DNA from 3 places in the Sporacetigenium mesophilum DSM 16796 genome. Region 2 is predicted to be linked to each of the others. Evidence: riboswitches for the same ligand, from Rfam matches in the RefSeq annotation. Region 2 holds a riboswitch; each other region holds the start of a gene.
What was found. A riboswitch is a leader RNA that binds a small molecule or an ion and turns the genes downstream of it on or off. The one in region 2 is predicted to bind cyclic di-GMP.

Region 1: another riboswitch for cyclic di-GMP. It lies ahead of BS62_RS09815 (SH3 domain-containing protein); the one in region 2 lies ahead of BS62_RS04760 (OmpL47-type beta-barrel domain-containing protein).
Region 3: another riboswitch for cyclic di-GMP. It lies ahead of BS62_RS06030 (flagellar basal body protein); the one in region 2 lies ahead of BS62_RS04760 (OmpL47-type beta-barrel domain-containing protein).

What each region holds. Positions count from the first base shown of each region.
Region 1 is NZ_JCANUR010000011.1:22,692-33,019, forward strand. It holds gene BS62_RS09770 (hypothetical protein) at 50-679, shown strand; gene BS62_RS09775 (hypothetical protein) at 769-1,137, shown strand; gene BS62_RS09780 (DUF2812 domain-containing protein) at 1,333-2,496, shown strand; gene BS62_RS09785 (PhnE/PtxC family ABC transporter permease) at 2,533-3,393, opposite strand; gene BS62_RS09790 (PhnE/PtxC family ABC transporter permease) at 3,390-4,193, opposite strand; gene BS62_RS09795 (phosphonate ABC transporter ATP-binding protein) at 4,156-4,944, opposite strand; gene BS62_RS09800 (putative selenate ABC transporter substrate-binding protein) at 4,957-5,841, opposite strand; gene BS62_RS09805 (tetratricopeptide repeat protein) at 6,299-7,459, shown strand; gene BS62_RS09810 (acyl-CoA thioesterase) at 7,603-8,025, shown strand; cyclic di-GMP riboswitch class I at 8,327-8,427, shown strand; gene BS62_RS09815 (SH3 domain-containing protein) at 8,477-10,328, shown strand, end outside.
Region 2 is NZ_JCANUR010000003.1:117,642-127,969, forward strand. It holds gene BS62_RS04740 (PAS domain-containing protein) at 36-1,322, shown strand; gene BS62_RS04745 (hypothetical protein) at 1,363-1,620, opposite strand; gene BS62_RS04750 (LysE family translocator) at 1,657-2,265, opposite strand; gene BS62_RS04755 (Lrp/AsnC family transcriptional regulator) at 2,277-2,717, opposite strand; cyclic di-GMP riboswitch class I at 3,141-3,234, shown strand; gene BS62_RS04760 (OmpL47-type beta-barrel domain-containing protein) at 3,324-7,436, shown strand; gene BS62_RS04765 (carboxymuconolactone decarboxylase family protein) at 7,486-7,857, opposite strand; gene BS62_RS04770 (thiamine pyrophosphate-binding protein) at 7,862-9,484, opposite strand; gene BS62_RS04775 (EAL domain-containing protein) at 9,506-10,328, opposite strand, start outside.
Region 3 is NZ_JCANUR010000005.1:14,286-24,613, reverse strand. It holds gene fliI (flagellar protein export ATPase FliI) at 1-1,130, opposite strand, end outside; gene BS62_RS06055 (FliH/SctL family protein) at 1,134-1,898, opposite strand; gene fliG (flagellar motor switch protein FliG) at 1,882-2,937, opposite strand; gene fliF (flagellar basal-body MS-ring/collar protein FliF) at 2,951-4,510, opposite strand; gene fliE (flagellar hook-basal body complex protein FliE) at 4,534-4,827, opposite strand; gene flgC (flagellar basal body rod protein FlgC) at 4,837-5,241, opposite strand; gene BS62_RS06030 (flagellar basal body protein) at 5,246-5,563, opposite strand; cyclic di-GMP riboswitch class I at 5,659-5,744, opposite strand; cyclic di-GMP riboswitch class I at 5,942-6,026, opposite strand; gene BS62_RS06025 (hypothetical protein) at 6,228-6,950, opposite strand; gene BS62_RS06020 (methyltransferase domain-containing protein) at 7,535-10,328, opposite strand, start outside.

The DNA of each region.
Region 1 (10,328 bases), on a different contig from region 2:
ATTAAATAGGGTATTTGTTTTGGTGAGAACTTAATAAGGGGGAATAATCATGTTTATAGTTAAAGAGTTTGCTTTTACTATTACAGGGATTTTAATAATAATATATGGACTTATAGTATTAACAGGAAGAAAATTTATGATAAAGCGAGAGTATGATAGTATTTTTACAATTTTTATTATCATATTATTTAATATTATAAGATATATTGAATACGTCTTGTCAAGCGGAAGGTCTAATAATATCATATCTATATTATTAGACCTAAGATATATTGGATGGGGAGAGATGTTTTATCTGTTATTTATTGCTTTTTTATTTATAGTAGCTGTTATGATAAATATGGGAAGGTATACCTTAACCAATGTTAATTCTCAAATGGTATTAGATACGCTCACTGAGATTTTAAAAGAAAAAGAAATATCTTATGAGGAAGAAGTCAGCTCTGTGATTTTAAGAGATTTCGATAATAAGATAATATCCTATAAACAATCTTTCAATTCAGTAGAAGTTGATCTGAGAGAAATAAGAAAAACTTCCTTTTATAAGGAGCTTAAGAAAGAATTAGGATGTAGAATTAAAAAAATCAAAGTGAGAGTTTTTCCAACTACAGGCTTATTCTTAATAGGACTAGGCGTAATAACAATGGCAATACCACAGTATATTGGAAAGATATTATGATGAAAAATAAACAATATTTATTGAGTAATCTTTATAAACTGAGAACTAATTACTATATAATTAAATTTGAATTTATGGTGGGATATTAAATGAAAAAGTTGATATATTTTATAAGTCTGTGTTTAATAACTATTATGTTAAGTTCATGTGGTCAGAGTAATAAGAAATTGGAAAATATGACAACCCGAGAAAATAATGATTATCATGCGATTGTTTGGGGAAATAGGACTTATATTCCTTTTTGTGCTGTTGACAATAGCGGACAAGGAGCACAAATTGGTATAGTTAATGGAGATAAGAAAGACCAAGTTTATGAATATAAAGGCTATTCTACTGATGATTGGATAATTTCATTTTATAAATCTGGAGAAATGGACAGTTCTATGTTAATGAAAGAGATAAATGTAACAGAAATACCTAATAATTTAAAATCTGAGTATGAGTGGAATAATAAATAGTTTTTTTAATTACATTTTATATAAGTAAAACATAGAACTTACAGATGTCATGCTGATATGGGTTTAATATTAGCACTTTTAATAATTCTATTATCAAATATTTTTGATAGATGACAATTTCTATTACTGTGTATTATCATGTATGAAATCTATAATATATGATTTTATAGATTGGTACATATATTATATTAGGGGGTGGTTGCAATAGGTAATGCAACTTATAGATTGCGTTTTGGTGAATATTGGCGTATTGGGGAACAAGAAAGCTGGTTTGAAGATATGGCTTTACAGGGTCTACATTTAGATGAGATAGGACTAATATTTGTTAAATTTGAGAAGGGCGAGCCTAAAGAGACAAGGTATAGAATAGGCGTTTCATCAAATGAGGATATAGTACAAGAAGAAAAGATACATTACTCACAAAGGGGATGGCAATATGTTACAAGTTATAGAAATTTAAATGTATTTTCATCACCATATGAACTAAATGCATCAGAATTTTATACAGATCCTGCCGAGCAATCATATACATTGAAAAAATTAAGCAAAGAATTAGTATGGGCTGCATTTATAAATATAGCATTAATAATTATGTTTATAGCTATGTATTATTCTAAATGGTTTAGCGATACAAATACTTTAGCTTTAATAGAGTCAAGAGATATTCAACCTGTTGTACTAAGTATATATTTTCTATATTCATCATTTAACTCAATAAAAGCAGCTATATATATTACAAATTTGAGAAAAAATCTAGAAAGAGGAAAGCCAATTAATCACAACGCTCCATGGAAGAAACAACGGGTACTAAATTATAGAGGAGCAGTAGTATATCTGGTATTTCTTACTACACTTATAATACCAACTATGTCAGATAATATAAAAACACTGCCGAGTAATAGTGATGATTTACCTATTGTAAGGTTAGCAGATATAGAAAAGGATCCAAATTTAGTTAGGCATGAATCCTTAGATGGGGATATTGATTGGGCTAATTATTATGAACATAACTGGAGTATATTTGCACCAATACAATACTCATCTTATGAAGAAGGTGTTGTTTCAGATGTACACTCTCCAAGTATGAATACAAGGGTGTATAAGCTTAGATACCCATCTATGGCAGAAGATCTTATTTCTGATTTAATTAAAAGATTTGATATTGAACCTGATGATAAAAATTTAATTAAATTAAATAATAAAGATTTTGATAACTTAATTGTCTATGAGTCAAAGGATTTCAAAGATGTATTTGCGTCTAAGGGAAAAGGGGTAATTCACGTTAGGTATTTTGGCAATGCAAAAACTGATGCAATAATTGATAGCGTTTTACATAAGATTAATTTAATTTCACAATAAAAGCCTACATCTTATAAAATAAGATATAGGCTTTTTCTATTGAACTAATTTTCTAAATCCCTCTGACAATAAATCAGAAAGAGCTACAAGAATCATGTAACATATTAATATTAAAGTTATTTCAGTATAATTAAACCAACTCATAGCTAGCTTAAATTCTAGACCAAGACCTGCAGCGCCTACAAAACCTACAACTATCGTTGTACGAATAATAACTTCCCATCTATATAATATAAATGTAATAAACTTAGGCATTACCATTGGTATTACACCGTAAATAAGAATTTGGGAAGTAGAAGCTCCAGAAGAAGATAAATTTCTAATTGGTCTTAAATCTAGATCTTCTATAACTTCTGCACATAGCTTTCCAAGTATACCAAAGTTATGAAGTGCTAAGGCTATGGCACCAGGTAATATCCCAGGCTTAAATATAAATATTATAATCATAGCCCAAATTAACTCAGGTACGGCCCTTGAAAATATATATAAAACACGTATTATTCCATATAAAATTTTACTATACCACTTCTTGGATAAAGTCAGTGTACCATCTGCAACGTTTCTAGAAGCTGCAATTACAGTTAAAATCATTCCAATAGTTGCAAATCCTATTGCCATAATACTCATAACCAAAGTTTCGTAGGTAAGATTTAATGCTAATTGCCACATTTTTATGTCCTTAAATGCTGGATTGTCATTATTTATTCCAAACATAGAACTTAAAAACTTTTTTGTAAAAGATATATTTTTATCTGAAAATAACTCAGAGATATTTGCATTTTCAACATTAAATATAAACATCCATGATGATATAACTAATACTAACAATAAGATTAAAGAAAACTTAACAAAATTAATTCTAAATGGCTTTTTTAATTCTTTTACTCCTTGCTTCATGCTACCAACCTCTTTCGAAGTAAATTACTCCAAATATCAATTAATACAACTAATGCTATTAAAAAGAACATAAATGTCCAAACTTCATTATATTTTAAGTCGTTTAAAGATAAGTTAATTTGATATCCTAAACCACCTAATCCAACAAAACTCATAATTGTAGACGAACGAATAGCACATTCAAATCTATACATAGTATAGCTAATCATATTAGGTATAGCTATTGGCAAATAACCATAAAATAATATTTGAAGCTTTGATGCTCCACTAGACTTTAATGCCTTTATTGGCTCTTTTGAAACATCGTTGAGTATATCGGCAAATACACGACCAAGTGTACCACCATATGGAATAGCAAGAGCGAATATTGCAGCAAAAGGTGATAATCCAATTGATGCTACAAATAACCATGCCCATACTAATTCGTGTATAGCACGCATAAATCCTAGGACACCTCTAAATACAGTCATAGAAATTGATTTAGTATAGTTATTAGATGTTAATACCCCAGATGCCAAAATTCCAAATATTAATGCTATTATAATTGCCAAAGACATACCAGCTACGGCATAAGCTAGTGTTAACCATGTTGATTCTATAGCTAATTTAATTATATCTGAAGATAATTCAGGATTAAAAAAAGCTTTTACAATTTGAATTATTGTAGCTTTTCCACCTGAGTGCAGTAAATCCGGTCCCCAGTTTACAGAAGATAAACTAAAAAGAAAAACTAAAATCATCAACAAAGTCAAAATATTTCTTTTATGAAAGTTGAGGGATTGTTTCAAACTTTTTTCCATTTTGTCTCAACTCCTTTATGTTGTAAAGGTCATGTAAATCTTTATCAGTTACTTCATCTGTAGGAAGGTCAAAGAATATTTTTCCGTCCTTTAATGCTATTATACGAGTAAAGTATTTTTTAGCATATTCTACAGAGTGAAGACTTGCTATAAGTGTTTGATTTTCTTCTTTTACAAGTTCAACTAACATTGATAATAAATCATCAGCACGAGCTGGGTCTAATGATGATACAGGCTCATCGGCTAATATTATTTCTGGATTTTGAACTAAAAGTCTTGCAAGTGCAACTCTTTGTTGTTGACCTCCAGATAAGTCAGATGTTTTATCGTATATTTTATCTAATAAACCAACTCTCTCAAGTGATTTTATAGCTATATTCTTATCTTGTGGAAAAATTAAAGAGAGGGCAGATTTAAAAAATCCCCATTCGTTTAGTCTACCTGCTAAAACATTGTGAATTACAGGTAGTGGACCTACCAAATCAAATTGTTGACGAATAATACCTAATTTCTTAGATAATTTCTTATTATTATAGTTCTTAGATGGTATATTATCTATTATTAACTCTCCATTGTCAGGCTTTACAACATTAGCTAAAGTATTTAATAAAGTTGTTTTACCTGCACCACTAGGGCCAATTAATGCAATTATTTCACCTTTTTCTATAGGCAAAGAAAGGGAAGACAAAGCTTCCATCTCCCCATAGTATTTTGATATATTATTTAAATTAAACATTTCTTTATTTGACATATTAATCACCTACTATTTAACCATTCCTAGCTCTTTAGCAACAGAACGGATTTTTTCATAGTTCTCATTTTTAGTTTCTATAAACTTATCTGATTGGAAAACTTCCATTATCGTTGCATTATCTTTATCATTTAAAGAAAGTAGTGCTTCTTTTATTTTATCTGTAGTACCTTCGCCAAATTCTTTATCTATATTTTCGTTTGCAGTCCAGTGATAATCATAATAAGCTGGTGTTACATAGGCAACATTTACTTTACTTAAATCTACCTTTTTCTCATCAACAGCGCTTTTCCATACTGATTCATTTAAAACCCCTGCTTGGAAAGATCCAGATTCTACAAGTTTCCAAGTTTTATCGTGTGAACCAGAGTAGTTTGGAGCACCATCAAAATCCTTAGTTGGATCAATTCCTGCTTCTTTTAAGAAGTAACGAGGCATTAAGTGACCAGAAGTAGAACTTTCACTACCAAATGTAAAGCTTAATCCTTTTAAATCTTTTAATTCTTTAGCATCTATATTTTTTTGAGTTATAAAGACAGAGTGGAATTCTTGGTCCATAGGTCTTTGAGCTATAGCTTGAGCATTAGGAACTAAATCTCTAGCTTGAACTCCAGTAAGTCCACCAAACCAAGCTAAGTGCATTTCTCCTCTTTCAAAAGCAGTTACTAAAGCTGCATAGTCACTAGAAGGAACATACTCAACTTTTACTCCTATTTTTTCACTAAGGTAATTTTCAAGTTCGCCAAGAGACCTACTTAATTTTGCTGCATCTTGATCAGGTATTGCACCTATTTTAAGTACTTTTTCTTCTTTAGGTTCTTCTGAAGTTTTTGAAGTACAAGCTGTAAGTGATACTACCATTAATACTGCTAATAATGCTGTGATTATTTTTTTCATATTTTCGTCTCCCCTTTTTAATATGTAACTAAATTTATTTTATAGTATTATTATAGGTATTGTAAAATTTAAAAAAACTATAGCTAACTACTTGTGTATAGATATTTTCTATAGTAAAAAGGTTTAAGAATATAGTTATACACTAGAAATGTATAAAAAAATTGAAATATAGTGTATAATATACAAGAAATATATCGAAAAGGAGGAGATTAAAATTAATAACATAGATATAAAAGATGATTTACTTAACATAAAGCCTAAGACCATAGATATTAAAAACTTTGAAAAAATTTCTTATGAATATTCAAATATAGATGAGGATAATTATCAAGTTAATTTAGATACTATAAATAAAATAAATTTAACTAGTGATAATATAAACGAGCTACTGCAAGGTCTTGAAAAAACTGTAATAGAAAAAGGAAATAAAAAAGATACAGTTATAGATTCTTATATAATGTATAACAATGCTTTAGACATGGTAAAAAACAATGACATAACAAATGCAATAAATGAACTAAATAAAGCTATAAAGCTAAATCCAAAAGACGCAGATATATTAAACTTACTAGGTATATGTACATTCTTAGAATGTAGCTTTGATAAATCTGTAAGTTATTTTTCTAAAAGCGTAGGTTATACAAAAAGTGATATTGCAACTAAGTATATGGATATTATGAGCTCTGTAGACTTTGATACTTTTTTAGAAAGATACAATCATGCTATAAGATTTATTAAGGAAGGCTTATATGAAGAGGGAACTCAAATATTTAAGAATTTAATAGAGGAATATCCTCAACTTATAGAGCCATACATAGTTTTGGGGCTACTTTGTATGGAAAGAAAAGATGAAATAATTGCAAGGGATTATTTCAATAAAGCTTTGACACTAGATAAAAGCAATGAGATTGTAATAAAGTTTATAGACAAAAGAGTATATAAAATAGATGAAAATATTGAAAAGCCAACTAAGAAAGTGCCAAAAGAAAAAAAGGCTAAACCTAATAAAACTAAGAAAAAAAATAATATTCCTGTAGCAATAATTGTTCTTTTAGCAGCTGGCATAATAGGTCAATCTATATATGGCTATAATGAAATATCGAATTTAAACAACCAAGTTAGTACATTAAATACTCAAGTTGGAGATTATAAAGAAGACTTAGCAAATTCAAAGAAAGAAAACAATGATCTTAAGTTTCAAATTGGAAACAATAAACCTATAATTAAAAAAGAAGTTGTAATTGCAGATGAACACGCTCTCTACAAAAAAGCATTAGATGAAAAGAAGAGAGGGCTTCGTAAAGATTCTATAAAGAGTTTTGAATATCTTGCGGAATATGGAAAAGACAAGTTATATGTTTCTGAATCTATATTTATATTAGGTAGCATATATGAATCTATGAAGGATTATGATACTGCTTTAAAATACTACAATAACTATATTAGTAGATATACAGCAAAAGACAACTATTACGACCACTCATTATACAATATAGCCATGATATACAAAGAAAAAGGCGATATGGAAAAATGTAAGCAGAAATTAAATGAATTAATAAATGTAGTTCCAAATAGTATATACAATAACTCAACAACTAAAAAAATAATAAATAGTTAATTAAAAAGAAAGCATATAAAAATGCTTTCTTTTTTATTTTAAAACATGATTATTATCAATTTAAGAAGGATTTTACAATTATTAAATGAATATAGTAAATAATTCTATTTTTAAATTATAAGACGAACAAGGGGGAGCACAGAATGAAACACTATACAATGTCAAAGTTAGTGAAATCAGAAGATTTAAATCACCATGGGACTTTATTTGCTGGAAGAATGGCAGAATGGTTTATAGAAGGTGCATTTATTGCTGCTGCAAGTACATATAAAAATCCTGACAACATGGTTTGTTTAAAAATGCATGGACTTAAATTCACTTGCCCTGTAAAAAAAGGAGAGATTATAACTCTTGAAACTAAAGTTGTTTATACAGGAAATACTAGTATGACTGTGTATGGTAAGGTTATAAAAAATGATGATACAGATAAGGTTATTGTAGATGGATTTACAACTTTTATATGTGTTGATGAAAACGGTAAGAAAATGCCACATAATATAGTTTTACCAGAACCAAAAAATGAAGAAGAGGCAAAACTTAAAGAATATGCTAAAACTTTAAAATAAATCTAAAATGTATTATATAAGAGAAGGTGCTATATAGCACCTTCTTTTTTTGTGGTAATAAATACGATTTTGAGTAACGTACCTAGTTTTCAATACCGCTTAAGACGTGAACATAGCGAATTTTAGTTTTTGTTAAAATATAAAGGGTTTTATTGTTATTTGATGAATACATTATTATGTAAATATATTGTAATAATTTACATAATATGTAGAAATTAGTATAAAAAAATATTATAATTAAATTGAATGCAATACTACGCAAACTAAATTTAGTTTCAAGGGGTAGTATAAAATATAACAAACTCGATAAAGGCAAACCTAGGAAAACTTAGAGACGCAAAGCTAAAGGGGCTAATTTTATATTAATAACCATAAGTATAATTATGCCAGCCAGCTACCGAAAGGAGCGGATTAATAAGTATTAAAAAATTTTATACTAAGGAGTGGTTTTTTGAAAAAAAAGATGCCGATAATTTTAACAACTCTAGCTGTACTTCCGTTAGCAGCAGTAGATGCTAATGCAGCTCCAAGTGTAGGGGTAGTTACAGCTTCTTCATTAAATGTAAGAAGTGGCCCAGGTACAAATAACAAGGTGCTTTTTACACTTAAAAAAAATGAAGAAGTAAAAATATTAGAAAATTCAAATGGGTGGTATAAAATAGAAGCCAAGTCAGGAAAAGAAGGATGGGTATCTGGTCAATATATAAGTGTAGGTACTTCATCTAACCAACAAGATAATGCTAATATAACAATAAAGGTAGTAAATGTAGATGGGTTAAATATGAGAAGTGGACCAAGTACTGCATTTAGGGTAAATAAGGTATTAAACAAGGGGACAGAGGTAGAAGTAGTATCAGAAAAAGATGGTTGGTCACAAATTAAATTTAATAATATGAGCGGACATGTAGCAAGTAGATACTTAGATAATAAGACAGAGTCAAAACCAGTTGAGGCGCCTAAACCGGTTGAGACACCTAAGGAAGATAAAGTTACAGATAATAATGAACAAACTGCAAAAACTGTAAAGAAAGTCGTAAATGTAAATGACCTTAATATGAGAATGGGCCCAAGTACTAGATATAAGGTAATAACTGTTTTAGATAAAGGTGCAGTAGTAGAAGTAACATCAGAAAAAGATGGATGGAGTAATATAAAATATAATAATCAAACTGGATGTGTAGCAAGTAGGTACTTAAATGAAGTGCAAGCACCTCCAACTACTCAAAAGCCAGAGGAACCTAAATTACCAGATAATAGTCAGCCAGTAATTACTATAGCTAAAACTGTAAATGTAGATGGCCTGAATATGAGAAGCGGCCCTGGTACTACACATAAGGTAGTTACAGTATTAAATAAAGGTGCAGCAGTAGAAGTAACATCAGAAAAAGATGGATGGAGTCATATAAAATATAATAATCAAAGTGGATGTGTAGCAAGCAGGTATTTAAATGAAGTACAAACACCTCCAACTACTCAAACACCAAGTGAACCTGAAGTTCCTAATAATGGACCAATAAATAACCCAGGTGGAAATTATGCAAACAATAGTGGAACTGTTGAGGAAAAGGTTTTAAATTATAGTTTAAATGAACATTTAGCAAAACAAGCAGTACTAGATCAAGTTATACATTCAGCAAATGTTAGAAGTTCAATTACTCTTACTAGTTTTATAAGAGCTGTTGAAGATGATATTAAATATTATTTAGATCCAACAAATTTTGCAAAAACTCAAAATGGAATGTATCAATTTTTAAAGCTAAATACATATAGAGACATATCTGAAGAAAAACTAAATACTTATTTGAATAATCTAAAGTTTAAATCTAACCAAACAAATATATTTGCTAACAAAGCTAGTGTATTTATAGATGCATCAAAAAAACATAATGTAGATGTTATATATTTAGTATCTCATGCTATGTGGGAAACTGGATATGGAACTTCCCGTTTAGCACAAGGAGAGACTGTATATTCATATAAAGGTCAAACTCTTAGCAAACCTGCTGTTGTATATAATTTCTTTGGAATAGGGGCTATAGACAAAAATGCAAACGTATATGGGGCAGAGGCTGCATATTGTAATGGATGGACAAGTGTAGACTCAGCTATATATGGAGCTGCAGATTGGATATCAAAAAATTATGTTAATAGTTCAAAATACAATCAAAACACCTTATATAAAATGAGATGGAATTATGATGTCACTTGGCATAGATATGCAACAGATGTAAACTGGGCAAATGGAATAGCTAATATAATGAACAATACATCATATATGTATAATAACGTAAACATAGTTTACG
Region 2 (10,328 bases):
TAAAATTTAATAGTTGATTAAGGAGAGAATGTTATATGTGGAAAGAATGTATTTGTGGTAAGGATTGTAATTCCTATCTCGAGTCTTTCTTTAATTCAATAAGTGAAGGGGTTGCCTTTCATAAAATAGTTTATAATGAGAATGGCCACCCTATCGACTATAAATTTTTAGCAACAAACAATGCTTTTACAGACATCACTGGATTGACTCGAGAAGATATTATTGGAAAAATGGTGTCAGATTTTACACCTGATTTAAATCCATTTTTAATTAATACTTATGAAAAAATCTTATTATCAGGAATATCTGTTAGTTTCGAAATTTATAACGAAGAATTGGATAAGCATTTTAGAGTTTACACATTTGGTTCAACAAATGATAATTTTACAGCTTTATTTGCTGATATAACTGATTTAAAGAAAACTAACGAACTTATGAAAAAACACCAACTTTTATTTGATAATGCACAAGATATTATTTTTTATGCAGACACTAATGGCAACATAATAGATGCTAATATGAGTGCAATATTAAAATACGGTTATTCTTTAAGTGAATTAACTAAGCTAAATGTTCTAGATTTAAGACACAATTCAACTACTAACCTATTTCAACAACAAATGAAAGAAGCTGATAAAAACGGCCTTACATTTGAAGGTACACATGTAAAGAAAGATGGAAGCAGCTTTCCTGTTGAAGTTAGCGTTAAAAGTGTACTAGTTGATGATAAAAGATTGAGAATTCACATTGTAAGGGATATATCTGAAAGAAAAACTGCTGAAGAAAAAATACTTTATCTTGCAAATTATGACTCACTTACTGGAATACCAAATAGAAGTTATCTTATGAAACATCTAAATTTAATATTAGAAAATGCTCGTAGAGGAAACTTCAAATTTGCGTTAATGTTATTTGATATGGATAAGTTCAAAAGAATAAACGACGTATATGGCCATGCTGTTGGAGATATAGTTCTTAAAGAAATTGCCCAAGTTGTTCAAAGCACCATTAGCGAAGTGGATTTTGTTGCAAGGCTTGGTGGAGATGAATTTGTAATAATTCAACCTTATATTGAAGATTATGAAGATTCTTCTATTCTTGCTCAAAAGATTATAGAAAAGCTTAAGACCCCATTAAAGGTAGACGAGGCCGAGTTAACTATAGCTTTAAGTATAGGTATATCTATTTATCCAAATGATTCATGTGATATTGAAACACTTATTACTTATTCTGATAAAGCTATGTATATTGCAAAGCAAACGTCTGGAAGTACTTTTGAATTTTATTCAAATATTAAGGATTTTAGATATTTTTATTATTAATAATAAAGGTTGTATCAAAATTTGATACAACCTTTATTAATTAATAATTCTTTTTTGGTCTTAAGTCTGACTGACTTAAGTGTTTTTTTATAATGTATGAAGTTCCATCTTTTTTATATTCAGCTTCATAAGAATATCCGTATTTATCAATTTCATAATAATCTAATATCTTTACAGAATCTCCTGCTCTTAAAGATATAGTTTTTGTGTTAGTATCACTACCATCTATATGGGCTTTAAGTCTTCTACTTTTTGCTAAATAAGCAGTATCATTTACATCAAATTCTCTTTTTATCATTGAAATCTCCTTAAGAATATGTTAATATAGTCTATTTTATCCATTATAAACGTTATTGATTCCAAAAGCAACTAATACCAATCCAACAATTATATTTAATATATTAATGAATATTGAATCTAAAAAATTATTAATAAAGCTTCCCAAAATTGAAATAAGTGTTAAGAATAATACAGTTGACAACACTGCTCCAAGTCCAAATAAATACATATTCTTTTTATCCATATTTTCTTGGGAGATCTTCGTAGAAAAAACCCCTGCCCAAAACAGTATTGTCAATGGATTTGATATAGTTAATAGCATTGTTTTTAAAAATACATTTTCTCCACTTTGATTTGATGCAAAATTCAAACTGGGTAGGATTTTAATTCCAAAAGATCCTACAATATTACTTAATCCAAAAACAATAAGTACAATAGCCCCAAAATATTTTATTAACCTTTGTCCTTTTTCATATTTATTTAGTACAGTTCCCATACCAAGTATTGCGGCAATTATATATAAACAATCAATAATTGTTACCCCTAATACCCCAGTCTCTGCTGCAAAAAATCCAGATGAAGCCGCAGTCTGAAAAATAAATAAACATATAGGTCCTACTGCTAACTGTAATAATATTCCAAACCTAAATCCTTTTATAATCATACAGTAGCCTCCTACCTATTAGCAACTTCTTTTAATGTTGATAAAACAATCAATGTATTAGATTTTCTAACACCTTTAATAGACTTCATTTTATTACTCAAAAAATCCTCTAACTCTCCTGTATCATTCATAAGAACCTTTAGCATATAATCATATTCTCCCGCCATATGATGGCATTCGATTACTTCAGAAAATTGAACAATTGTTTCTCTAAAATTTTGGATATTTGCTGTTTCATCAATATTTACAAATATAATTGCTAAAAGTTTATATCCCATTTTCTCGCGGTTAACCTTAATCGTATATTGTTCAATAATATTTGATTCTTCTAATTTTCTAATTCTTTCTGAAACGGCAGGTATTGATAAATTCACTTTCTTGCTAATTTCAGAAGCAGTGGCTCTGCCGTTTTCTTTCATAGACTCAAGAATCTTTGCATCAATAATATCCATATCTCAGCCATCTCCTCTTAATCAATTTAATTTATTATATAAATAATCCTAAAATTAGTAAACAAAATTAAGATACATCAATAATTTTTTAAGAATAATATGTTTTTACTTAAAATTTTATTAAATTATATATATTTATGTCATTATACTTAAAATCTTAAAGGTTGTTTTAATTCCTCAACTTGTTTAATATAGCAAAAATAAATTGATTTAAATATTACGTAAGAATATGCTTAGAAATAATATATTTTGATTTATATTGTTTCTTAATGGTAAATATAGTAAAATTATGTACAAGATATATGGGTCAATAACTTAATCAATATAATTAGGTAGTCACTTTTTGATTCTTTAAAAGTATAGAGATTTCCTAGTTTTAATTAGTAAGTTTTTAAATTCATATACCTAAAATAAATATATTATAAGTGAAAAAGGCAAATCATAGGAAACTATGAGACGCAAAGCCAAGGGCCTGAACCACGACCTTTATTTACGTGGATGGTAGCCGGTTGCCACAGGGAATATAGTTTTCTTATCTATAAGCCTTATTTAAGGTTTATCTTTTTCCCTATTCCCCTTTTTCGCGAAGAAAGGTAGGGTCATGCCATGAAGAAAAATTTTCTTCGAAGTTTTCTAATTTTAGTAGTACTATTGGCGTTTCAACTAGGATTTCCTTTGGTTAATGCATATGCATTAACTACCAACAATGACGTACTGCCGCCAAGCAACCTATCATCACAACTCATTACACCGAGTAATGTAAAGCTTTCATGGAACTCTGTTTATGGAGCTAATGGTTATAATGTGTATGGAATTATTGACAGTCAGCTTAAACTACTTGGAACAACAACATCAACATCTTATACATTTAATAGTCTACCAGAAGGCTCGTATAGATATGTTGTGTCAACATTAAGTGCTGACGGAGAATCAGGTCCATGTGCTCCTGTTTCAGTTGATATTGACTATCCAACTATGGTAGCACCAATAGCCATAACCAATAAGATACAAAATGGCAATGATATCGTCCTAAGTTGGCCAGTATCTCAGTATGCTGAAAACTACAACCTCTATCAAATTAATGAAGATGGACAAAAAACATTGATTTCCTCGGTAAAAGCGCCCACTTACACATTTACTAATGTAGATGCTGGAAATTATACCTATGCGGTTTCTGCGGAAAATTCCCTTTATGGTGAATCTTCAGTGTCAAATTCTACACAGGTTCAAGTGATTTTACCAACTATGACTGCTCCAAGTAACCTCACATACTCATTATCCAATGGTAATGATATAACCTTAAAATGGAATGCTGTTCCTTATGCAACATCATACAAAATATATAAGGTTATTGATGGTCAAAAAGTTCTTGCAAGCACATTAACTGGAACATCAGTTACTTATACTAATAGACAGGCTGGTGATTATATCTATGAGGTTCATTCCTATAGTAGTCGTTTTGGTGAATCATTAGATGGAAGTCAAACCAAATTTACTCTAGTTATGCCGACAATGCAATCACCAGGTAATTTAACATATACTATTACCAATGGAAACGACATCACCTTAAAATGGAATACTGTTCCTTACGCAACATCTTACAAAGTATATCAGATCATTGATGGTCAAAAAGTCTTAAAAAGTACACTAACTGGAACATCTGTTACGTATACTAATAAACAAGCTGGTGATTATATATATGAGGTTCATTCCTATAGTGATCGCTTTGGTGAATCACAAGATGGAAGCCAAACTTCCTTGACTCTAATACTACCAACAATACAATCGCCAGATAATTTAACATATACTATTACAAATGGAAATGACATTACTCTAAAGTGGAATGCTGTTCCTTACGCGACAGCTTATAAAGTATATCAGATTATTGATGGTCAGAAAGTTTTAAAAAGCACATTACCTGGGACATCTACAACATTGGCAAATATGCCTAGTGGTGATTATGTTTATGAAATCAATTCTTACAGTGACCGCTTTGGCGAATCTAATGATGGAAGTATTATTTCATTCTCAGTAATTCATCCAGTTATGCAATCCCCAACAAATTTAATGCAGACAATTAAAAATGCTACTGATTTTACTTTAAATTGGAATGCATCTCCATACGCTACAAGTTATAAGATTTATCAAATAGTTAATGGACAAAAAGTCCTAAAGAATACAGTAACTGGTACAACTGTTTCATATACAAATATGTCACCTGGTGAATACGCTTTTGAAGTTTACTCTTATTCTACTCGCTTTGGTGAATCAGCAAATGGAAGTAGTATTACAGTTAACTTAAATGGTCAAACAATGCAGGCGCCAACAAATCTAACTTATAGTATTTCAAATGGTAACGACATCACTTTAAGATGGACAGCCGTTCCATATGCAACAAGCTATAAAATCTATCATGTAATTGATGGCCAACAAGTTTTAAAACAAACTGTATATGGTACTAGCGTAACGTTCTCTAATATGGTTGCTGGCGATTATAACTATATTGTTAACTCAGTATCCAACCTTTTAGGAGAATCTCCAATTGGAGCAGAAACTACTTTTTCATTAATTCATCCAACGATGGAAGCTCCTAGTAACCTAGTATATAAAATTCAAAATGGTAATGATGTCCAATTAATATGGTCAGCAGTACCATATGCTAACAGTTACAAAATATACGAAATTGTCGACGGGCAATTAGTTCTAAAAACTACTGTAACTTCAACATCTACGACACTAAGCAACGTTTTAGAGGGTGACCATGACTATATTATTAAATCTGTAAGTACTCGCTTTGGTGAATCGTATGATGGAAGCCAAGTGTCATTTTCACTTATTTTTCCGACAATGGTTGAACCAAGTAACTCTACGTATAGTATTGCTAATGGAAATGATATTACCTTGAAGTGGAATTCAGTTAGTTATGCAACATCTTATAAAATTTATCAAATTATAAACGGAGAAAAAATCTTAAAACAAACTGTAACTGGTACTAGCATAACCTTCGCAAATATGGCCGAGGGGGACTACGCTTACGAGATTTACTCTTACAGTAATCGTTTTGGTGAATCACAAGTCGGAAGTAATACAAACCTTTCTTTGTTTTACCCAACTATGCAGTCACCAGCTAATTTAACTAATAGTACTTTAAATGGTAATGACATAAACTTAAGATGGGCAGTTGTACCATACGCAACAAATTACAAAATTTATCAAATTGTAGACGGAGAAAAGATACTAAAACAAACCGTTACTGGCACTAGCGTAACCTTCGCCAATATGCCTGAGGGAGATTATATTTATGAAATTCACTCATATAGTAGTCGATTTGGTGAATCCAATGAAGGAAACACAGTAAGCCTTAAATTAACTTGGCCAGTAGTACAGCCTCCTACTTTAAGTATAACTGTTTCCAACGTTAATAATATTACACTATCTTGGCAGTCAGTTAATTGGGCAAACGAGTACCGTGTTTACGAAATAATAGATGGCACAAAACAGTTAATATATAAGGGATCAGCCCTAAGCTATAAAGTTTTCAATCTATCAGAAGGTACACATAGTTATCAAATAACTGCATATAGTAATCGCTTCGGAGAATCAGCTTTATCTAAAGAATTATCTGAAAATATTATATATCCAGTTATGCAATCTCCAGTAGCTAACTTAAAACTTATAGACAAAACAAGTGCACAAATTACTTGGGATTTTATCACTTATGCTAACGGCTATAACGTATACGAGATTATAGACAATAAACCTGTTTTACTTGTAAATAACCTAAATAACTTGTCTTACACAATTACTGATCTTTCGTATGCTAATCACCAATATTATGTTACTTCATTCAGTAATTCATTTGGTGAATCTGATCCATCTAATACTGTTATTGCAAAACTTATTGTTGACACTAAACCCCCAGTTACAAGTGCAAATGCACCAACAAACTGGACAAATAATGATGCAACTATAAATCTAACTTCAACAGATGATATAACTGGTGTTGTTAAAACCTTCTATTCAATTGATGGCTCTAATTATTTAGAAGGTAGTTCTTTCACAATACAAGATGAAGGAATTCACAAGGTATCATTTTACTCAATTGATTCTGTTGGAAATATTGAATCTGCTAATACGGTTTATGTAAAGATAGATAAGACTGCACCAACCATAACAATGGAGTTATTCAATGAATTTAAGCTTGGTACTATGCTACAATTAAACTACTTAGCAAATGACGGACTTTCTGGTATTTCTATTGAAAATATGGTTGTTTTCGAACCAAATGAAACTATAGGAAAAGTAATTTCTAATGGTACAAACATCAACCTTGATAAACCTGGTGTATATACCGTAGTTATCACCGTAACTGATTCAGCTGGTAATAGTACTACAATCCAAAAACAATTTACCGTTTATATACCAGCTAACATTGAGGTAACATCTAAGGTTATTAAAGGAAATAATGGTGTATTCACTGTTCGTGTTAATCTTCCTTTAGGATATAATACTACTGATTTAGATCTTAACACAGCAAATATTAATGGTGTTAATGCCCTTACTAGCAACAACGGATATTATAACCAAGCAAAAATTGGTCAATTTAAGTTTGAACGCTCTGATTTTAATTGGACTGCTCCTCAAGTAGTAGTTGAATTCCGCTGTTACATCAACGGCTTCCTTGTAGTTGGTCAAACTACTGTTAAAGTTCAAATTTAATCTCTACAGAAATAAAAAAATCCCCCTACTACTTAGTAGGGGGATTTATCTATTTTGTATTATTTTTAAAAATTTCACCTGCAACAACTAAAGCACTACATGCTTTTGGAAATCCTACATATGCTGCACACTGAAGAATAATTTCTAATATTTCTTCTTCCTTTAGGCCCAGATTTAGTGCTGCTTTTAAATGAAAATCTAGTTGTTCAAATGCACCTTGTGTTATAAGTGCAGTTATAGTTACAATTTCTCTTAATTTTAGGTCCAGATTTGGTCTTGAATATATTTGTCCAAATCCAAAATCAACCATTTTCTCTGCAAAGTCTGGAAAAATACCTTCTAAATATTTTATTGTCTTCATTCCATTTTCATCTGTCATTAATTTTAGTACTTCAATTCCCTTTTCATAATCTTTATTCATATTATTACCCTCTCTTCATTGTTGGTGGTATTTCTAATGGGTCAACCATAACCTCTATAATAATTGGTTCATTATGTGATTTTGAAATTTCTAAAGCCTTTTTTAACTCAAACTCATCATTACATTTTAATGATTTTACTCCCATAGATTGTCCGAACTTTTCAATATCTAATGGTACACTATATTTTGAACCTACAGACTTTCCTACATTGTAATACATTCCTTTATCAACCATATCTAATCTTCCATTATTAAATATTATAAATGTAACCGGAATATTATAATTTGCTGCTGTAGATATTTCAGTACCTTGCATAAAGGTACATCCATCACCTGTTAAACAAATAATTCTTGAATTATCACTAGCTAATTGCGCCCCAATAGAGTAACCTATTCCATGTCCCATTGCTCCAAATACATCGTCAAAGAAGAATGTCCCAGGTTTTCTAATATTGAAATATCTTACTGCATAAAATGTATGACTTCCATCATCGCCAAATATAATTGAATCATCTGGAAGTTCTTGTCTTGCAATTTCTATTGCTTTTGCAGCTGATATATATGGATTATTATCAGCTGTAATCTCATATGTTTCTTGTAATAATTCAAATTCATTTTTTGATTTATTTGAAACTTTATCAAGTAATAACTGAAGATTCATTTTAATATCACCTATAATAGGTAGTGTTGGAACTAAAAGTGATTTTCCTATAAAAGTTGGATCATAATCTAAGTGAATAACTTCTTTAGGATAGTTTTCCTGTGATATACCAACCAAAGACATATCTGATAATTTACTTCCAATTACAATCATCAAATCTACATCTTTTTCAATATATTCACTTGCAGTTTCAGTACCACCTAAACCTAAGGCACCAAGGGATAATGGGTGATTTTCTATAAATGTCCCTTTTCCTCCTGGAGTAGTCATTACTGGTATATTCCACAACTCAGCTAATTTTTTTACTTCTTCATAAGCTCCACTTGAATGAACACCTTTGCCTAATAAAATTACTGCTTTTTTAGTACTATTAAGCTTTTCTATAAACTCGTCTATTCTAGAAGAAACCAACCCACACATATTACTTGGTAAATCAAGTTCAAATTCCTCAATTTCCTCAGTAAGTATATCAAATGGTATTGATAAATGAACTGGACCCTTAACCCCACTATGCGCCTTTTCCAATGCATGTTGTAAATACTTCTTAAATTGATCACTTCTTTCAACTCTAGCACTAAACTTAGTTACTGGTTCAAATATTTTAACTAAATCAGTTCCAAAGATTGTAGAATCTTGGCCCAAAGCCTTCCCAGTATCCTGTATAGGCTGTTGACCAGTAATAAATAGTACTGGAAGATGAGAAGCCTTTGCTTGTCCGGCGGCAGTTAACAAGTTTGTTCCACCAGGACCTGCAGTTGCAACAGCCACACCTAATTTTTTATTCATCATTGCATATCCAGCAGCACAATACCCACTGCCGCCTTCATGTTTATTTAGAATGAAATTAACCCCTTGTTTATCTAATTCCAAAAGTAATGGTACAATTGGCTTTCCAGGTATGCCAAAAACATGGTTAATGTCCCACCTCTTAAAATTAGATACTAAAATAGATGCTATACTTTTCAATTTTATTCTCCCCTTATGTTGTTAATATTTGTCTTTAAATGCATTTTGTAAATTATAAAATTCCTTTTCAAATAATCTTGGTGGCACTGGCTTACTAAAATAATAGCCTTGGACAAGATCACAATTACGTATTTGTAAAAATCTTAATTGTTTTTTGTCTTCAACGCCTTCAGCCACAACCTTTAAGCCAAGATTATGAGCCATAGAAATAATTGTTTCAACTATATTTGCATCACTTTCATCATCTGTAATATCGTTAATAAATGATTTGTCTATTTTTAGATAATTAATAGAGAATTTTTTCAAATAATTTAGTGAACTATACCCGGTTCCAAAATCATCAATGCTTATTTTAACCCCTAGGTCATTTAACTCTTTTAATATTTTTATTGCATAATCCACATCCATTGTCATACTTTCAGTAATCTCTAATTCTAGGTATTTTGGATTTAGTCCAGTTTCACCTAAAGTATTATTTATCACTTCAGTTAAATCCCTTTTCAAAAACTGTTGTGCTGATAAGTTAACACTTACTTTTAGTGGAGGTAAATCCATACTTTGCCATTTCTTCATTTGGGAACAAGCTTCTCTTAATACCCACTCCCCTATTCTAGAAATTAGCCCTGTTTCCTCAGCTATAGGTATAAATTTATCAGGAGAAATCATTCCTTTTTCTTCATGTATCCATCTAATTAGCGCCTCAACGCCAACTATATTGCCATTTTTTATGTCAACCTGTGGTTGGTAATACAAAATAAACTCGTTATTTTCTAATGCTTTTTCAATATCCATTTTTAGAATTATCTTATCTTTATAAAACTCTTCTAGAATTGGATCATAAATA
Region 3 (10,328 bases), on a different contig from region 2:
AACATATCTCTTGCCATAGATGCTACCATTTTATGCTCATCTTCAGCTATTTCATTCATAAGTCTACTAATACTATTTAGTACATCTATTGCTGGGTAATGGTTTTTGTGAGCTAAAGCTCTTGATAAAACTATATGACCATCTAATATACCTCTAGTGGTATCTGCTATAGGTTCATTAAAGTCGTCTCCATCAACTAAAACCGTGTAAAAAGCTGTTATTGATCCTTTATCAGATGTACCTGTCCTTTCCATAAGCTTTGGAAGCATAGCAAATACAGATGGCGTGTACCCTTTTTGTGCAGGAGGTTCTCCTATAGCTATACCTACTTCTCTTTGAGCCATTGCAAATCTTGTAACAGAGTCCATCATCATAATTACCTTTTTCCCTTGATCTCTGAAATACTCAGCTATTGCTGTTGCCGTAAGAGCTCCTTTTAATCTTATAAGTGGTGATTTGTCTGATGTTACACATACTACAACTGACTTTTTCATTCCCTCTTCTCCTAGATCTCTTTCTATGAAATCTAGGACTTCTCTTCCTCTTTCACCTATTAGGGCTATTACATTTATATCTGCCTTAGCATTTCTTGCTATCATACCTAAAGTTGTACTTTTTCCAACTCCACTACCTGCAAATATACCTATTCTTTGACCTTCTCCACAAGTCGTAAATCCATCTATTGCCCTTACACCTGTATGCATTATATTCGTTATTCTCTTTCTTTTCATTGGATTTGGAGGCTCATTGTTTAAACTATATCTTTCTCCAAACACTATACTTGTACCATCTATTGGATTTCCTATTCCATCTAATACTTTGCCTAATAGATCATCACTACATCTTACACTTAATGGCATTCCCTTTGATATAACTCTACATCCTGGAGATATTCCAACCAAATCCCCTAATGGCATTAGTATTACTTCGTCTCCTTTAAATCCAACGACTTCACAATCAATAGGACTGTTCATTTGGTTGTATACAACACATAACTCTCCAACGAAGGCCTTTATCCCTTCTACTTCCATGGTAAGTCCTATTACTTTTTTGACTATGCCTTCAGATATAGTCAAATCTATATTATTTATTTTCTGTGATATTTTTTCAAAATCTATAGATATACTCATATTTTATTCTCCAAGTAACTCATCTCTTAATCTTTCAAAACCACAGTCTATTCCTATAGTTACTTTTCCATTATCTTTTTGTATAACAGCATTTCCTATTTCCATATTATCGTCTACTATTACAAATATATCTGAATTTATAGCTATTGTACTTTTCCAATTATCAATTTGAGATTCAACGCTTTCTTTGTATATGGAATTACACTTTACAATAAATGTCCTACTTCTTTTATGCTCTTCTATTATTTGTTTTAATAAGTTATTCATAGAGTCTTCATCTTTGAAGTGTTCTCTAAGTACAGATGAAGCAATATTTAATGCTATCCTTACTATATTTTTACTTTGCTCCTCCATATAATCAGCTGCTTCTTTGTTTGCTTGAAATAACATGTAATCTGCTTGTTCTCTTATTATTTTTGATTCTTCTCTTGCCCTATCTATGTGTTCTTCGTATGCTTCTTTATAACCATCTTCATACCCATTTTTTATTCCTTGACTGTATCCTTCTGTATAACCCTTTTTTTCCCTTTCTTGTATTTTTTCTTCAACGTTACTTAACATTTGTTCTTTTTTTTCTTCAGCTTCAGTTATAGCTTTTTTAATTATGTTTTCTGCCTCTATATTTGCATTGTTTATAATTTCTGCTTGTATGTTTTCAGCTTCTTCACATTTTTTTGTATCTTTAACGTTGGTTTCTAATGTTTTTAAAGTAATTTTACCTTTATACAAGGCTTTATCACTTTTTATAACGCTATATGATAAACTCATCTTCAGCGCTCCTTGCTATAGTTATTACTCCTTCTTCCTCTAACTTTCTTATTACATTAACTATATTTTGTTGAGCTTCTTCTACCTGAGATATCTTTATTGGTCCTAATATATCAATCTCTTCTTGCAATGCTTCAGCAGCTCTTCTCGATTGATTTCTATAAATAACTTCTGCAACCTGTACACCTGAAGCTTTAAGCGCAAATGCAAGATCTTTTAGATTTACTTCTTTTAGGATTCTTTGTATTGATAAATTATCAAGTTTAACGATATCTTCAAATACAAACATATTAGCTTTTATCTGATCTGCAAGTGTAAGATTTCTTTCCTCTATACTAGTTATAATGCTCTTTTCAGTTTTTCTATCAACATTTACTAATATATCAACTAAGGTATCTACCCCTCCAGATGTTTCCATATCTATCTTGTCTGTCATGTCTATTTTCTTTTCTAAGGCTTCATCTATTGTTTTTATAACTGCTGGGGATAGATTTGATATACTACCTATTTTTAGTGCAACTTCATGTTGTAATCTCTCAGGTAATTCTATTAATACTTGAGCAGCTTTTTCTGGTTGTATGTTAGCAAGTATAATAGCCATAGTTTGAGGGCTCTCATCATGTATTGCATGTAATATATGTTCTACATCTGCCTTTCTTGCTGACATAAAAGGCTTTGAATGTGCCTCGTATCTTATTCCTTCTAATAGTTTGTTGGCCTTGCTACTTCCCAATGCACCACTTAATAAAGTCGTTGCATAGCCTATACCACCTTCAATTACATAGTCTTTAGCTTTGTTTATTTCTATAAACTCTTGAAGAATTTCTCTTCTTTCTCTTGATGAAATAAATCCTATATTTGCTATTTCTACACCTATTCTCTGTATCTGCGCTTCAGGTAGGTCCTTTATTATAACTGAGGCTACTTCAGGTCCAAGTGTCATTAATAAAACAGCGGCTTTTTTTGACCCCACAACTTTCTTATTGTTGCTTAAATCTCCTAAGTCAAAAGCATTAGCAGTTTTAGTCTCTAGATTCATTAAATTATCACTCCTAATCACTTAACCATTTCTTGATTATTTCTGTTACTTGATCTGGTTTTTCTGCTGCATATATCTTAACTTCTTCTTCTAAAGTAAGCTCTTCATCATCTGCATCTATAAACTGTAATTTCTTTTCTTCTAATTCTTCTAGTTTTGCATTTATTAAATCCATATTAGCTTGGTCATCTTCTTCAAGCTTAGATTTTTTTCTCTTAATAATAAACAGTACTATTCCTAATATTATAATTAATACTGATGTAGCTATAATTACATAAGTCCCTATTTTAAACAATTTCTCCATCTGTTCCTCTTCTTCCATGGCTTGTAATTCTTTTTCTCTTTCAGCCTTGGCCGCTGGATCAAATTCCATTGATACCACAGATATACTATCCCCTCTATCTTTATCCATCCCTATAGCATTTGATACCAAATCTTCTACATTCCTTGTAATTGGAGCGCCTAAATCACCATCTATAGCTACAGATGCTGTTATTCTTCTTACCTCTCCTGGAGCGCTAATTATATTAGTCTCTGTTTTTCCTACTTCGTACTCAATTGTCTCTTCTTTACTTTGATTTTTGCCGGCCCCATTATTTGCTGTATTGCTCATATTATTATCTACTAGCGAACCTCCATTAGAGTTATCTGTAGATGTATTTTCAGAACGTGTCTCTTTCTTAATAACCTTTTCTGGATCTATTTTTATTTGCGTTGTTTGTGTAGTGTCAAAATTAAGATCTGTATTAACAGTTGCTTTTACTTTACCAGCGCCAAACATAGGCTCCAACATATCTACTATAGATTTTTTCAGCTGAGTATTTAATTTAGATTCAGCTTGTTTTGTTTCATCTAAATTAGCTCCATTTGGAAGATCTTTTTGTTTATCTTCATCAAATATTCCTTCTGATAAAAGCCTCATATTTTGATCTACTACTTCTACGTTTTCCTTAGGTATATCGTTTGTACTTCCAGATACTAAAGATACTATTGATTTAACCTGCGAGTTACTCAAATTAGCTCCTGGTTTTAGTGTTATGTATACTGCTGCTTTTCCTGGTGTTGATTCCTTTACAAATACGGACTTTTCACCTTGGGTAATATGTACTCTAGCATTTTCTACTTGAGAAAAGCTTTTTATTGTCTTTTCAATTTCTCCTTGTATCATTCTTTGTTTCTTGATTTCAAATTCTTCATCTGTCAATCCTATAGAAGAACCTTCATCCATTAATTCAAAACCCTTTGAGCCATTAGTTATAGTTGGAGAAAGTTCTAGCCTTAATTTATCTACCTCTTGTTTTGGAACATATATTGTATTTCCTTCTATTTTCGTATCTACTTTTCTAGATTCTAGTTCCTGTGATATACTTGCAGCATCCTTAGGATCTAGGTTTGAAAATAAAACATCATACTTACTTTTTTTAACATACATTGCTGTAAATATAGTAGCAAGTATAACAGCTAGGACACCTACTCCAATTGCTATTTTTTTAGCATTGGTTAAAGACTTGAATTTTTCAACGTTATTAGAAAAAAACCTTTTCACTTTTTCCATTATATTTTGTTGTTCCATTTATTTGCTCCTTGCTTAAAAGGCTATATTTGCACCTTATTTATTTCTTGATATGCTTCAACAAACTTGTTCCTTACTTCAAGAAGTAATTGCATAGACATTTGCGATTCTTGTACTGATAACATAACGTCATGCATTGCTACGTCTTCTCCTTTTATAAGGCTTTGTACCATATTATCTGAGCTTACTTGAGCTCCATTAGCATTATCTATAGCATGTTTAAATATATCTGAGAAATTTGAATTAGATTGTTCTGCTACCTTATTGTCACTATTTATTACCTTACTGCCAATTTGTGCTATTTCAGTTATCTGCATTTGCTACCCCTACCTTCCTATTTCTAAAGCCTTAGATATCATGTTTTTTTGAGCATTTAATGTATCTACATTGGATTCATAAGCTCTTGATGCAGCCATTAAATCTGACATTTCTACTAAAATATCTACGTTTGGATATTCTACATAACCCTTTTCATTTGCATCAGGATGAGATGGATCATAAACTTGCTTTAAAGGTGATTTATCTTCTTCTATAGCTGTAGTCTTTACCCCTAGCATTCCTAACTTTTTATCAAAGTTTTCTTCAAATATTGCAACTTTACGTCTATATGCTTCTCCATTAGCTCCCCTTGTAGTACTCATATTGGCTATATTTGAAGATATTGTATCTATTCTAAGCCTTTCTGATGATAATCCGCTTGTACTTATTCTCATCCCACTAAAAACACTCATTTAATTACCTCCCAGATATAATACTCTTTGTCATTGATATCTTGCTATTTGCTAAAGTTACTAATGCATTATATTGAAGACTTGTAGCTGCTTGATTTACCTTTTCTACTTCTAAATCAACGTTATTCCCATCTACTCTCATGCTAGTTGACTTATCTACTTTTTCTTCTATTTCAGGTGTTGCGCTATTTAATGTTTCTTCAAAACTTACATATCTTCTTTTGTATCCTGGTGTATTTATATTTGCAATATTATGTGCTATAGCTTTACTTCTTAAATCTGTAGCGCCTAACCCTATTTTTATTAAATCGTATGTATTCATGCCTACCTCCTTATAAATAAAAAAACTACTCCAAAGGGAATAGTTAAATACGAACGCACTTAAATAAAGATACATAAGTTATGTAAATTTCGCTCGGATGCAACTGGCTGACATAGTTATAATAACCTTAGTCCCTCTAGCTTTGTGTCCCTAGGTTTCCCTAGATTTACCTATTTAATTTTTCTTATTGTACAATTTTTTCACATTTTTCTACAAATATATACATTTTCTAACAATTTTAGTTACTAATATATTAAATTATATACTATTTTTATCTTTTTTACTATGTATTAAGCTAAATTTTGACAAAATTCTCTATATTTTTTTACAAAAAAAGCTACCCAGAACGAGTAGCGTTATATCAATGACTTTTAACTCATTCGCAACTGGCTAACATAGTTTTCCAACCTTAGTCCCTATAGTTTTGCGTCGCTAGATTTCTCTAGGTTTGCCTATGTAATTTTTCTGTAAATATATTATAAGTCCATTATACGTAATTTTTACAAATTTTAATAGGGTTTTTTGAAATTTTACATATTTTTCTTTTTTTCTGCAATAAAGTTATTTTATTTACTACAATAAATCTAACTAAATTATATTCTGAATTTAAAATAAGTATGAGCTTAAATAAAAAACCTTTAGTACTCATACTTTTTATTTTATATTATTTAAATATTTTAAGAACCATATCATTAATAATATTGTTTTGAAATTTCATATGTTCAGATGGATTTATTAAAACAGCTTCTTTCGTATATTTAATTACTTCTATATAATCTTCTATATAATTTTCTTCATTTTTTATTTTAACTTTTACATTTTCTATCATCTGTGCCAATGAAACTAACTTATCTTTTGATTCAGTTAATTTAGTTTTTATATTAGCTATTTCTCTCAAAGCATTATTTATATCATCAATACCTTTATATTCATTATTTAAATACACATATTCTTGCTTGGTTTGGTTATATTCATTTTCTTTATTTAACTTATAGTTTTTACCTTCTAACCATTGCTCTATATTACTTGCTTGATTTACAAAATCTTTGATAATATTTTTATACTTAGATTCCTCTTTACTTTTATTCTTTATTGACTCCATATAAATCTCTTTAGCTTTTCTGAGAGAATTTTCTATCTGATTTATCTTTAATTCTTCTGCTTGAATTAAAGATATCTTTTCTTGAATATTTCTTTGCTGATAATCTATAGTACTAATTTGTATTCTAATGTTATTATATACATTAATATTTATATCACTATTTTTATCTTCTTTTTTGCCTTTATCAGAGTCTATTTTTTTATGCTCAGCCTCTGTCTTATTACCTTTAGGCGGTAGTAATTCTGTTGAATATATTTTTATGTCGGATTTATTGTTTATACTCATAGAAATAATCTCTTAACTATATTTTAGTTCTTCATAAAAATAAAGAATAAAACCAATTATTTTCGCTTTATTTTAAAATTTAATATTATCTTAAGCGCAAACTAACTGTTTGTATCTCAGTCTAAAGTGTTATATTCAATCAAAATATTAATATTCCATATGCTAATTCTAAGTCATTTTTATATAGAATTATAACCTTCATACAATATGAATTTTTAGCGTCTCCTATTATATTTACATATTCATTTATTAAGGCGCTCACTTGACTAGAGGTTATCTTCTTTTATATAGTCATACATCTTATCTTTTTAAATAAATTTAAATTTTCCTAATTATTCTTTTGTACTTATTTATCTTATGTTTACTTTTAGAAAATTTAAGAATATTCTACTTCAAATTCCTGGCCTTTTAAAATCTTGAAATAAATAGCAGCACGATATATTTTTATTTTTAATAAGATCATATCTACACAATCTATATAAACCTATATTATCATCCTTTCTTTAGTACTAGTTAACGCCTTAAACTCATACAGACACTTTTGTTTATTAATTATACATTTTTATCTTTAACTATTATTCATATTACTTAGTAGCACAAACATATATATGTGTACCTGTAGGTTTCATATCATATAAATGTATTAAGTCTCCATAGAAACATTGTTCTATTTTAAATCCTACCTTCATTAACATCTGTATTAATGGGTTTGAGTCAAAGTATATAAGATGTTCATAAGATAGATTATATTCTGCACAATTTTCTCCTGCTAATGTTGCCCTAGTGTTATTAGGAACTGCTATGTATAATTTACCATTTTTGTTTAATACTCTATAGACTTCTTCGAGTTCTCTAATAGGGTTAGTATAATGCTCTAGCACAGACCATAAAGTTATACAATCAAAATTTGCAGTGTTAAATTTGCATTCTATTAGTGACTTATTGTACATTGCAATACCTTTACTTATACACATGTCATAAGCATATTCCGATATTTCAATTCCATTTACATTCCACCCATTTGTTTTCATTTCTTCGAGAAATTCACCTGTGCTGCAACCTATATCTAAAATATTTTTTTTATTTATGCATGCACTATTGTTAATCCAGTTAGCCCTATTTTTAAACATAAGTGATTTATCTAAATTATCATATCCAAATCTATAACCACAAATCCCTCCATTATAATAATTTTCATATTTATATATTTCTATAAGGTTTTTTTCAGATGGTTTTTTACTTGTAAATGTTAATCCACAATTTTCGCATTTAACTATGTCAATACCATCCGGTCTTGTTGTTACTAGATTGTATTTTTTACCATTACATAGATAACATTCTTTTACTTCTATATCAAATAAGAATCTATGTCTTTGCAATCTATTTTCTCTATTTAAATATTTATCTACTAAGTCTAAATGATTAAAATAACTTTGCTCTGATGATTTCCACGAACCTGTTCTTGCTAATAGTTTACTTATATTTAAGTTTACTATAGGCGTATTCATGGGTTTACTTATATCTCCACATAACTCGATATATAGTTCTCCACTTTCATCATAATTCATAATCTCAAAATTATATAAAGCCGCTTTATATGTATTGTTAAGATTATTTTTTAAGTAATTATAATCTCTTAGTAATAACTTAACTATAAATAATTGTAAATCTTCATTGCCATCAAAATAAATTAACTCAGCTTTATGTTCTTCTGATATATTTATATCCTTTATAATTAAATCGACGGCTGTCTTTAAATTTCCTGATTTCAAAACAGATTGTACATAATTTCTATATGTGTGATTTATTTGTAAATTGCTATATGCCTGTTTTGTTAGCTTTAAACACTTATTAATATCTTCTAAGAAATATGTCATTGCATAAGAAGACTCAATAGATGGATGATAATCTTTATTTATCGAGTCCCGAAATTTATTTCTTATGTATCTTATAGTTTCAGTATGATAGACTTCTGTATTTATATTTCCTCTTAATGATTCTAATAAAAATTGGACTCTTTTATCCCACGTATTACTTTCAACAAACTCATTCATATCAATATAATTTAATTTAATACTTAAAACATCATTTATACATTTATCGAATTCATAGTAATTACTAGCAGTTTTTATATATTCTTTATTAAATATACTTACATCAGGAAGTTTTGTGGTTACTACCGGTATCCCTGATGCTAAATATTCATATATTTTTATAGAATCACAGTTTATTGCCATATCAGTGTTATCTCTTAGAGGAACTATACCTACATCACTAAACCTCATATAATTTTTCAATTCATCATGAGGCTTAGCACCTAATATATATAGATTTGGTTCTTTATCATTTAACATCTCATTATTTCTTATATCTCCAACCATTACAAATGATTTATCTCTATTATTTCTAACTAACTTATATAAAAGTTCTTCATCAAATCTATCATATATTATACCTGTATGTAATATAATTGGTTTCGGTATATTATTAAATTCTTCTGGACATGAACAATTATTATCAAATATATTTTTATCAACTGCATTTTTTAATAAGAATACATTTTTTCTCTTTTCTACAAGGCTTTTGTTTATATATAATGATGTACTAACTGTAGTTATAATAGATGCCCTGTTCATTATTTCTTGTTCCCAATCTATAGTTCTACTATTTGCCCAAAATGCATTCTCTAAATCAGTATTATCATCTACACACTCATATATTATCTCAAAGTTTCCAGTTATATTTTGTAGTATAAAATAATCATTAGGATTTTGAGTTATAAATACAACTTTATGATCAACACTATCTATTATACTTTGAGTTACCGATACAAATTCTCTCTCTACCTCTTTGTAATTCCTATTTCTAAATATAGTATGTATATTTACACCCTTATAATTATGTCTATAGTCCATAATATCATTTATGCCATCATTTATATGATCCACTGTAGATATGCTATGTACATTATAACCATACTTACTTAGAGTTGTAGCCATATGATGTGATCTTTTCAGTATAGCCCCCCATCCTGGACAAAATACTATAAATGTAATTTTTTCAACATCTATATCTTCATTCACTTTTATACCAAACTGTTCTTGCAGAATAAGCTTTACCTCATTTTTTATTGCATAATCATTTGTATATCTATATATTTTTTTATAACACAATATAGATTCTTCAATATTTTCTCTTAAGTACTGTACGTATGCCTTATTATAAATCAAGTCTGTATTTAGATAGTCAAAGTTCAGCCCGTTATTAATTATTTCAATTGCATTTTCTAAATCATTTTCGTATATTTTTATAACAGCCTTCATAGAAAATATATCAATATCATTATTAATTATATCTTCATACTCAGCTATTAATTTA